Regions from separate parts of the Pectobacterium versatile genome, predicted to be linked through region 2. Evidence: predicted binding sites of a transcription regulator. Region 2 holds the regulator's gene; each other region holds the start of a gene.
What was found. The regulator CRP, encoded in region 2, controls carbon source genes, mostly activating them, when cyclic AMP is high. The targets are predictions, from matches to a motif close to ATGTGANNNNNNTCACAT.
Positions count from the first base shown of each region.

Region 1: the regulator CRP is predicted to act here: its motif matches at 2,019-2,036, upstream of EIP93_RS11340 (arabinose ABC transporter substrate-binding protein).
Region 3: the regulator CRP is predicted to act here: its motif matches at 1,604-1,621, upstream of yrbN (protein YrbN).

Region 1 is NZ_CP034276.1:2,497,930-2,501,771, forward strand. It holds gene araA (L-arabinose isomerase) at 1-183, opposite strand, end outside; gene EIP93_RS11335 (ribulokinase) at 221-1,906, opposite strand; gene EIP93_RS11340 (arabinose ABC transporter substrate-binding protein) at 2,279-3,262, shown strand; gene araG (L-arabinose ABC transporter ATP-binding protein AraG) at 3,359-3,842, shown strand, end outside.
Region 2 is NZ_CP034276.1:4,455,412-4,459,253, forward strand. It holds gene EIP93_RS20215 (hydrolase) at 1-252, shown strand, start outside; gene EIP93_RS20220 (YheU family protein) at 249-485, shown strand; gene EIP93_RS20225 (phosphoribulokinase) at 611-1,480, shown strand; gene EIP93_RS20230 (OsmC family protein) at 1,520-1,927, opposite strand; gene crp (cAMP-activated global transcriptional regulator CRP) at 2,301-2,933, shown strand; gene argD (bifunctional acetylornithine/succinyldiaminopimelate transaminase) at 3,076-3,842, opposite strand, start outside.
Region 3 is NZ_CP034276.1:798,555-802,396, reverse strand. It holds gene EIP93_RS03715 (DEAD/DEAH family ATP-dependent RNA helicase) at 1-1,527, opposite strand, end outside; gene yrbN (protein YrbN) at 1,520-1,591, opposite strand; gene nlpI (lipoprotein NlpI) at 1,703-2,587, opposite strand; gene pnp (polyribonucleotide nucleotidyltransferase) at 2,728-3,842, opposite strand, start outside.

The DNA.
Region 1 (3,842 bases), 2.0 Mb from region 2:
CAGAATTTCGTCTGGCGTTTTCACCAGCGGCTTCAGCACCAGCTTAACCGGCAGGTTGGCCTGTTGATTCAATCCGGCGACGACTTTTTCTGCGTTCTCTTTTACCTGACGTAGCGTTTCCGGCCCGTAGAGATGCTGGCTACCGATGACGAACCAGACTTCAAGCTGCTTAAAATGATCCATGATGACTCCTGTAACGTGATCCCCAGAGGGATAAAAATTAGTTTTTTGCCGTAGACGCTGGGCTATAGGCCGGTTCCGCAAGGCGGCACCATTGCTGATAGCGTTCATAAAGCTGTTGATAACGGGCGACGCGCTGGCTGTCTGGCATTAAGGTGCGCTCTATGCCGCTGGCCATATGCTGCTGTGCCGTTGGGATATCGCCGTGAACGCCAGCGGCGACGGCGGCAAAGATCGCGGCACCCAGTGCACAGCACTGATCGGAGGCGACGATCTGCAAGGGGCGATTCATCACGTCGGTACACACTTGCATGATGACGGGGGATTTCCGCGCGATACCGCCCAGCGCCAGCACGTTCTCGACGGGAACGCCCTGATCTTCAAAGCACTCCATAATGGCGCGCGCGCCAAAGGCCGTCGCAGCAATAAAACCGCCGAACAGCGTGGGGGCATCGCTGCCCAGATTGAGATCGGTAATCACACCTTTTAGTCGCTGATTGGCGAACGGCGTTCTGCGGCCGTTGAACCAGTCCAGCACGACAGGCAGGTGATCCAGCGTGGGGTTTTCCGCCCAGCTGTGCGTCAGTCGCTCCAGCAGTTTGGCTTCCATCGCCTGTAATGACGTTTTGAGTTCAGGATGGTCTTTCGCTGCTTCCTGTAACGACCAGCCCAGCAGCCGTCCAAACCAGGCGTACATATCGCCAAAAGCGGACTGCCCGGCTTCAAGGCCGATATAACCAGGAACAACGCTGCCGTCGACCTGCCCACAGATACCGGCGATGGTGCGATCGGCAATGCGTGCGTCGTCGGCGATTAGAATGTCGCAGGTGGACGTGCCAATCACTTTAACCAGCGTATACGGCTGTGCGCCCGCGCCGACGGTGCCGACGTGGCAATCAAACGCGCCGCCCGCCAGAATGACCGTTTCGGGGATGCCGAGCCGCTGCGCCCATTCTGCGGTGATGGTGCCGACTGGTTGTTCGGCGGTCCAGGTATCGGTAAACAGCGGGTACTGTAATTTCTCGGTCAGGCAGGGATCGAGTGCGTGCAAGAAATCTTTCGGCGGCAGTCCGCCCCAGCTTGGATGCCAGAGCGATTTGTGTCCGGCGCTGCACCGGCCACGGCGAATATCGGCAGGCGCTTGCGTACCAGAAAGCAGGGCGGGCACCCAGTCGCACAGTTCTATCCAAGAAACGGCGGCCTGACGCACCGCCGCATCGTCGCGCGAGACATGTAGAATTTTGGCCCAGAACCACTCGGACGAATAAACGCCGCCGATATAGCGGGTGTAATCCGGAAATTGTCCGCTGCGGCACAGTGCATTGATGGCTTCCGCTTCTTCTATTGCCGTGTGGTCTTTCCACAGCACGAACATTGCATTGGGGTTGTCGGCAAACTCGGGGCGTAGTGCGAGGATCTGACCTTGCTCATCAATCGGTGCGGGGGTTGACCCGGTCGAATCCACGCCAATACCGATGATGCTCTGCCGCTGTTCGTTCGTCAGACGGGAAACCACGACCTTAACCGCCTGTTCCAGCGATTCAATATAGTCCAGTGGGTGATGTCTGAACTGGTTGTTGGCAGGCTGACAATATTTCCCCTCGCGCCAGCGGGGGTAGTAGACCACTTCTGTTTCCAACTCTTGCCCGCTTTGGCAGTCAACGGCTAAGGCGCGTACCGAATCACTGCCGAAGTCGAGACCAATCGTAATAGCGCCCGCACTCATGCTTTGCTCCTCATTAATCCCAGATCGTTGGTGTTTACGATGGCAGGGATAACGAGAGGCGGTGAGGAGCGGTTAGCTGGAAGTATGTATTTTTCTGTCGCCAGCAGCCATTTTGTGATGCTGGTCAAAGGTTAATGATTGGTTAAATTCGCTAAATGTATGCACAAACCTGTCATTGTTCCGGACTGTGATAAAGCTCTACATTCTTACCGAGAATAACGACTAAAACATAAAGCGTCTGAATGCTACTGAGTAAAGGAATCGTGCTAAGTCTGTGTTTTTCCTTTATCCAGACCGGAAATACCCTACCAGGAACTCGAACTCGTTTCAGCGTCGCTGACGAATGAAAAGATAATTACACCGGAGAACATCATGCATAAATTCACTAAGGCGCTGGCAGCAATCGGGTTGGCCGCTGTTATGTCACAATCAGCTATGGCAGAGAACTTAAAGCTGGGCTTTCTGGTTAAACAACCGGAAGAACCCTGGTTCCAGACGGAATGGAAGTTCGCTGATAAAGCAGGGAAAGACCTTGGTTTTGATGTGATAAAAATCGCGGTTCCTGATGGTGAAAAGACCCTGAATGCGATCGACAGTCTGGCGGCCAGTGGCGCGAAAGGCTTCGTTATCTGTACGCCGGATCCGAAGTTGGGGCCAGCTATTATAGCGAAAGCACGCAGCTACAATCTGAAAGTGATCGCGGTTGATGACCAGTTCGTGAACGCCAAAGGCCAACCGATGGATACCGTGCCATTGGTGATGATGGCGGCCACCAAAATTGGTGAGCGTCAGGGTCAGGAACTGTATAAAGAGATGACCAAGCGCGGCTGGAAAGTAGAGGAAACCGCCGTGATGGCGATTACCGCTGATGAGCTGGATACCGCACGTCGCCGCACGTCTGGCTCTATGGACGCGCTGAAAACCGCAGGGTTCCCAGAAAAACAGATCTACAAAGTACCGACCAAATCTAACGATATCCCCGGAGCGTTTGACGCCGCTAACTCCATGCTGGTTCAGCACCCTGGTGTGAAAAACTGGCTGATTATCGGCATGAACGACAACACCGTGCTGGGTGGCGTGCGTGCAACGGAAGGTCAGGGCTTTAAAGCCGCAAACGTCATTGGTATTGGTATCAACGGCGTGGATGCGGTGAGCGAGCTGTCTAAAGGTCAGGCAACGGGCTTCTTTGGTTCACTGCTGCCAAGCCCGGATATCCACGGTTACAAGAGTATCCAGATGTTGAACGACTGGGTCACCAAAGGCGTGGAGCCGGAGAAATTCACCGAAGTGACCGACGTGGTGCTGATCACTCGTGACAACTTTAAGGTCGAACTGGAGAAAAAAGGCCTGATGTAATCACGCCTGATTTCGTAAAGACGCGGATAACGCCGGTCAGCATGACGCTGGTCGAGGTTATCCGCGCTCTACCTGCATCGTTATGAGGAAACAGACATGACAGCACAGTCACCCTATTTGTCGTTTCATGGGATTGGTAAAGAATTTCCCGGTGTTAAGGCGCTTTCGGATATCAGTTTTTCCTGCCATGCCGGCCAGATCCATGCATTGATGGGGGAAAACGGGGCGGGCAAGTCGACGCTGTTAAAGATCCTGAGCGGTAACTATTCACCGTCAGCGGGCGAAATTCATATTCAGGGCAAACCCGTGCAGTTCAACAACACGATGGATGCCCTGAATGCGGGCGTTGCTATCATTTATCAGGAACTGCATCTGGTGCCGGAAATGACGGTCGCCGAGAACATCTACTTAGGTCAGCTGCCGCATAAATACGGCATGGTGAACTATTCGCTGCTGCGTTATGAAGCCAAACTTCAGTTGCAGCATCTGGGGTTAGATATCGATCCTGATACCCCACTGAAATACCTCTCTATCGGGCAATGGCAGATGGTGGAAATCGCCAAGGCGCTGGCCCGTAACG
Region 2 (3,842 bases):
CCCTTCATGACGTCGGAGGTGATTCCCGATCTGTCGCAGTTACCGTCTAATATTGAGTATCAGCTGACGGAACATGGTGGGCATGTCGGCTTCGTCGGTGGAACGTTGCTGAAACCGGAAATGTGGCTGGAACAGCGCATTCCCAATTGGCTTAGCCCATTTTTGGACCATGCCACCGATTCTTTTTCTTCGGGATCTTTTCATTCAGGAACTTTTTATTCAGGAACTTTTTATTCAGGAGGAATGGCGTGATTATTCCCTGGCAACAGCTCGATCCAGAAACACTAGATAGCATCATTGAATCTTTCGTCCTGCGGGAAGGCACCGATTACGGCGAACAGGAGCGATCGCTGGCGCAGAAAGTGGAAGATATCCGCAGCCAGCTCCAATCTGGCGAGGTGGTATTGGTGTGGTCTGAGTTACATGAAACGCTCAATATCATGCCCCGCAACCAGCTCAATGCCGGAGGACATGCCCCTTATTGAGCATGGCGAAAGTCGTGAAAGAACGCGCCAAACATGCTAACAATGATAACTAATTACGTCTTTTTTGAGGATACGCGCAGGCCTTCGGTCTATGCGAACCTCGCGATCACGGAGTCACGCGCCTTATGTCACATCAGCATCCGATTATTGCGGTTACCGGCTCCAGCGGAGCGGGAACCACAACAACCAGTCTGGCCTTCCGTAAGATTTTCCAGCAGTTTGATCTGCGTGCAGCCCAGTTGGAAGGCGATAGCTTTCACCGCTATACCCGCCCGGAAATGGATATGGCGATTCGTAAAGCGCGTGATTCAGGACGCCACATCAGCTATTTCGGCCCGGAAGCGAATGATTTCAGCCTGCTAGAACAGTCGTTTATCGAATATGGCCTGCACGGGCGCGGCCAGACGCGCAAATATCTGCATACCTACGATGAAGCGATTCCCTATAATCAGGTTCCTGGGACGTTCACACCGTGGGAGCCGATGCCGGAACCCACCGACATTCTGTTCTATGAAGGGCTGCACGGCGGCGTGGTCACCGAGCAAAACGACGTGGCACAGCATGTCGATTTGCTCGTCGGCGTGGTGCCAATCGTCAACCTGGAATGGATCCAAAAGCTGATTCGTGACGTCAATGAGCGCGGCCATTCGCGTGAAGCGGTGATGGATTCCGTCGTCCGCTCGATGGAAGACTACATCACCTACATAACGCCGCAGTTCTCTCGCACACACATCAACTTCCAGCGCGTGCCTACCGTGGACACCTCCAACCCGTTCGCCGCCAAGTCGATTCCCTCACTGGACGAAAGCTTCGTCGTGATTCACTTTCAGGGATTGGATAATATTGATTATCCCTATCTGCTCGCCATGTTGCAGGGTTCATTTATCTCCCATATCAACACGCTGGTCGTTCCCGGCGGGAAGATGGGGTTGGCGATGGAATTAATCATGGCACCGCTGGTGCAGCGGTTAATCGAAGGGAAAACGATCGAATAAGCTAAACGGGCACGGCAGCGTCGTGCCCAGAGAAAGAAATTACTCCAGCACCCTAACTTCGTGGCTGTGCGTCACCTCAACGGCTTTGCCCAGCATCAGTGCCACAGAACAGTACTTTTCCGCCGACAGGGCGACAGCTCGCTCAACAACTTTGTCAGTCAGTCCTTTTCCCGTCACGATAAAATGCAGATTGATGTGGGTAAATAAACGCGGCGCGTCAGACCGACGCTCTGACGTTAATTTCACCTCACAATCCGCCACATCGTTGCGACCTTTTTGCAGAATCGACACCACGTCAATCGCGCTGCATCCTCCTACGGACATCAATACCATTTCCATCGGACTGGGCGCTTTATCGCCAGAATTGCCGTCCATCAATATCTGATGCCCTGATGCGGATTCGCCCAAAAACGTTAAGCCTTCAACCCATTTTACCCGAGCCTGCATGATGCCTCTCCACTAAAAATTTTTTGAAAATTTATATCGTTACTGTACAAAAACCAGCGTTAATCAGAGCTTTGTCATGCTGAAGCGAGACAACACAAGACACATCCTTAAAGCTGTGTTAAAACGAAAATAGAATAGACCTTTTCTGGACAAACCCAGAAACGAAGAAGATGATTACGTGGCCAGATATACCCAGCCACGTTTACGATGCGGCAAGGCAGCAACCGGAAAATCAAGGGTACAGTGGTTCCAGTATATTCCCTGACGTCATTCTGCCTAGACTGAATTTTATTTTTTAGCAGTTAAACACGCCGTACAGGGAACTCTGACCCCTGTAATTTGCGCAGTGAATTACAACAGAGGATGATAGCGAATGGTTCTCGGCAAACCGCAAACAGACCCAACTCTCGAATGGTTCCTTTCCCATTGTCATATTCACAAGTATCCATCGAAGAGCACGCTGATTCACCAAGGTGAAAAAGCAGAAACGCTTTACTACATCGTGAAAGGCTCTGTCGCAGTGCTAATCAAAGATGAAGAAGGCAAGGAAATGATCCTCTCCTACCTCAATCAGGGCGATTTTATCGGCGAGCTCGGCCTGTTTGAAGAAGGTCAGGAACGCAGTGCCTGGGTTCGGGCAAAAACCGCTTGTGAAGTGGCTGAAATTTCCTATAAAAAATTCCGCCAGCTCATCCAGGTTAACCCGGATATTCTCATGCGTCTGTCTGCGCAAATGGCAAGCAGACTTCAGGTTACCTCTGAGAAAGTCGGCAACCTCGCCTTCCTTGATGTGACCGGCCGTATTGCCCAAACCCTACTCAACCTGGCCAAACAACCTGATGCCATGACGCATCCAGATGGCATGCAAATTAAAATTACCCGTCAGGAAATTGGGCAAATCGTTGGCTGCTCGCGTGAAACCGTGGGCCGCATTCTGAAAATGTTAGAAGACCAGAACCTGATCTCTGCACACGGTAAAACGATTGTCGTTTACGGCACTCGCTAAACCCCTGTCGCTGTACCCTACCAATAAAAAAGCGTGAAGCCTCGGCCTCACGCTTTTTTTATGGCGAGCTTCCTGCTCGCCACCCTTCGGGCCGTTGCTAACGCAACGTTGAAAAACGTTCCCTACGTTTTTTTATGTCTAATCAGTTTGCTGCGTTAACGACCTGCGCGACGGCTTTGGCGAACTTCGCCATCCCCTGCGCAATATCGTCTTCATCAATGATCAAAGACGGTACAAAGCGGATCACGTTAGGCCCAGCCATCAGTACCATAAGCCCCTGAGCCGTTGCGGCAGCCAGGAACTCGCCCGCGCGACCGTGCCATTGCGGTTTCAGTTCTGCACCCAGCAGCAGCCCCATACCGCGAACCTGTTCGAATACACCGTACTGCTGATTGATTTTCTCAAGCTCACTGACAAAGCGATCGTGACGATCCGCCACGCCCGACAACACGTCCGGCGTGTTAATGATATCCAGCGCGGCTTCCGCCACCGCACAGGCCAACGGGTTGCCGCCATAGGTCGTGCCGTGTACCCCAACCGTCATGGCTGATGCGATCTCTTCCGTCGTCAGCATCGCGCTAATCGGGAACCCGCCGCCCAATGCTTTAGCCGTTGTGAGAATATCCGGCGTAATACCGTAGTGCATGTAGCTGAATAATTTACCGGTACGCCCCATCCCACTCTGCACTTCATCAAATACCAGCAGCGCTTTGTGTTGATCGCACAGATCGCGCACACCTTGTAAAAACTCAGGCGTCGCAGGCGTAATTCCGCCCTCGCCTTGAATCGGCTCCAGCACGACCGCACAGGTGTGATCGTCCATCACCGCTTTTACCGCAGCCAGATCGTTGAAGGGAACATGGACAATGTCCGCAGGCTTAGGCCCGAAACCATCAGCATATTTAGGCT
Region 3 (3,842 bases), 1.3 Mb from region 2:
GCGAACTTCAACGCCGTCATCACGACCCACTTCGATACGATACAGTTGCATTTCACCCGCATCACGACGCTCACGACGCTGTGGACGGTCACCATCACGGGGTTCACGGGAATCGCGAGCATCGCGGGGTTCACGGCGACGATCGCCACGTGAATCACTACGAGACTCATCACGATCGCGGTATTCGCGGCGCGGACGGAATGCCGGATCTGGCGGCAGAATCAGAGGACGTTCGCCTTGCGCCATTTTCAGCAGCGCAGCAGCCAGCGTTTCAACATCCAACTCTTCCTGCGGTTGCAATTTCGTCAACAGCGCACGGTACATATCCAGATCGCTGCTTTCCAGTTGTTGCTGTACTTTAGCGGCAAACTTAGCCAGACGGCGTTGGCCCAGCAATTCTGCATTTGGCAATTCCACTTCAGGAATCGTCAGCTTCATTGTGCGTTCAACGTTGCGCAGTAGGCGGCGTTCACGGTTTTCAACAAACAGCAGTGCACGACCCGCACGACCTGCACGGCCCGTACGACCAATACGGTGGACGTAAGACTCGGAATCCATTGGGATATCGTAGTTGACAACCAAGCTGATACGCTCAACGTCAAGACCACGCGCCGCAACGTCGGTTGCGATCAGGATATCCAGACGACCATCTTTCAGACGCTCCAGCGTTTGTTCACGCAGCGCCTGATTCATGTCACCGTTCAGCGCGGCGCTGTTGTAACCGCTACGCTCCAGGGCTTCGGCCACTTCCAGCGTCGCGTTTTTGGTACGAACGAAAATAATCGCCGCATCAAAATCTTCTGCTTCCAGGAAACGTACCAGCGCTTCATTTTTACGCATACCCTGCACCGTCCAGTAGCTCTGGCTGATATCTGGACGCGTAGTCACGCTTGATTGAATGCGAACTTCTTGTGGATCTTTCATGAAACGGCGCGTAATGCGGCGAATCGCTTCAGGCATGGTCGCAGAGAACAGCGCAGTCTGATGTTCAGCAGGGATCTGAGCCATGATGTTTTCAACATCTTCGATGAAGCCCATACGCAGCATTTCATCAGCTTCATCCAGCACCAAACCACTCAGGTTGGACAGATCCAGCGTACCACGCTTCAGGTGATCCAACAGACGGCCCGGCGTACCCACAACGATCTGTGCTCCACCACGCAATGCGCGCAGTTGGACGTCATAACGCTGGCCACCGTACAGGGCAACGACGTTAACGCCATGCATATGCTTGGCAAAATCATTACAGGCTTCAGCAACCTGGACAGCCAGTTCGCGGGTTGGAGCCAACACCAACATCTGAGGCGCTTTTAACTCAGGCTTTAAATTATTGAGTAATGGCAGAGCAAAAGCCGCAGTTTTACCACTGCCGGTCTGTGCCATACCCAGCACATCACGACCGTTCAGCAGGTGGGGAATACATTCAGCCTGAATTGGCGACGGTTTTTCATAGCCCAGATCGGTCAGGGCGTTAATAATAGGAGCAGACAGCCCCAAATCGGAAAAAGAAGTAAATAAATCAGTCATGTACACGTGCCTCATTAAACATGGCGGCCAGTCTACATAACTCGTCGTGAAAATTTTCAGTCATTTTCATTGAAAAGTGTGAACCGGCTCAAATTGGATTAAAAAGCGAACAAAAAAGCCCTCACCCGTGAAGGTGATAACCGAAGTTTTTTCAGGCTGATTAAGTGTTCGTCAGCTATTGCTGGTCCGATCCTGATAGGTCGTCTTGCTCTTGGCCTAATAGCGCCAATTCCAACAATGCATAGCGGTGCTCAACAAAGTTATGGACGTTGTTGGCAACCGTCAGCTTGAACAGCGCCAAAGCGGTGTTCTTGTCCCCCAGACTTAGGTAGTGCTTACCTAAATAGAAGTCAGTTTCACTGAGATGCTCAGCGAGCGAAGTGTTATCCGTAGCTTCTACCTGCAAACGCTGCATCAGTGTTTTTTCACTGATACTGCCCAGATAGAATTCGACAATATTCCATCCCCAAGGCCCTTTCTTGGCGTCGTCATAGCGTTTCTTCAACGCAATTTTGGCCGTCTCTGGATTGATTTCTCGCTCCACAAGATACAGCCACAACGAACGGAAAGGATCATTCGGATCGTCTCGATAAAACGCCAGCAGATCATCCTGCGCTAACAGGTAGCGACCGCCATAATACAAAGCGATGCCCCGGTTTAAACGCGCATAATTGTAAGTTGGATCAAGCTCTAGTACAGAATCAAACGCTTCATAGGCAGCATCAAAATTACCTGCCTGCGTTAAATAGATACCCAAATAGTTAAAAACTTCTGGAATATCAGGGCGGATCGTCAACGCTTGTGAAAAATCATTCCGCGCCAATGCCCGTAACCCGAGACTATCATACAGCACTCCGCGCTCATATAATAGCTGTGCTCGCTCATCATCGGTTAATGCCCGGCTTGCAAGGATTTGTTCCATGCGTGCCAGAATCACTTCCTGCTGCAAAGTAGGCTGTAATGGAATCGCCAATACTGCGTCTTTACGCCAATCAGTGTTGCTGCATCCTGCCAGCATGAGTGCTGTTGCAACATAACACCAGCGCAAGAAAGGCTTCATTTCCCACTCCCGAAGACAAACATTGGATGAACATCCTGTCCCGGACCGCTCAACGTAAGAGCATCCATTCCCTTACGATACACGCAGCACCTTGCCATGATAATCAGACAAGGTGCCATAAGACCGTTTTCTAACAGTCGTTATTCCTCAGAAGACGGGGCTGCCGCTTCCTGAGTTTGCGCATTTGCTTCTTTGATGCTTAAGCGCACACGGCCCTGGCGATCAACTTCCAGAACCTTGACCGGCACTTCCTGACCCATTTGCAGGTAATCAGTCACTTTCTCTACGCGCTTGTCGGCGATCTGAGAAATGTGCACCAGGCCTTCTTTGCCGCCGCCAATAGCGACGAAAGCACCAAAATCAACGATGCGGGTAACTTTACCCTGATACACACGGCCGACTTCGATTTCGGCAGTGATCTCTTCAATACGACGAATTGCGTGTTTCGCTTTTTCGCCGTCGGTTGAAGCGATTTTCACAGTACCATCGTCTTCGATTTCAATTGTCGTGCCCGTTTCTTCCGTCAGTGCACGAATCACAGAACCACCTTTACCGATCACGTCTTTAATCTTATCGGTACTGATCTTGATGGTGTGAATACGCGGTGCGAATTCAGAGATATCACCACGCGGTGAGCTGATCGCCTGCTCCATCACGCCCAGAATGTGCAAACGTGCACCTTTGGCTTGATTCAAAGCAACCTGCATGATCTCACGGGTAATCCCTTCGATCTTGATATCCATCTGCAGCGCAGTGATACCTTCACGGCTACCGGCAACTTTGAAGTCCATATCGCCCAGGTGGTCTTCATCACCCAGAATGTCGGACAGAACAACAAAGTTATCGCCTTCTTTCACCAGACCCATCGCGATACCCGCAACGGCTGATTTAATTGGCACACCTGCATCCATCAGTGCCAGAGAAGCACCGCAGACAGAAGCCATGGAAGAAGAACCGTTGGATTCAGTGATTTCAGACACGACACGCACGGTGTACGGGAATTCGTTCGCCTTAGGCATAACGGCCAACACGCCACGCTTAGCCAGACGACCGTGACCGATTTCACGACGCTTAGGCGAACCGACCATACCAGTTTCACCAACACAGTACGGAGGGAAGTTGTAGTGCAGCAGGAAGCGATCGGTACGTTCGCCAGTCAGCTCGTCGATGTTCTGCGCATCACGCTCAGTTCCCAACGTTGCGGTTACCAACGCCTGCGTTTCACCACGAGTGAACAGTGCAGAACCGTGAGTAC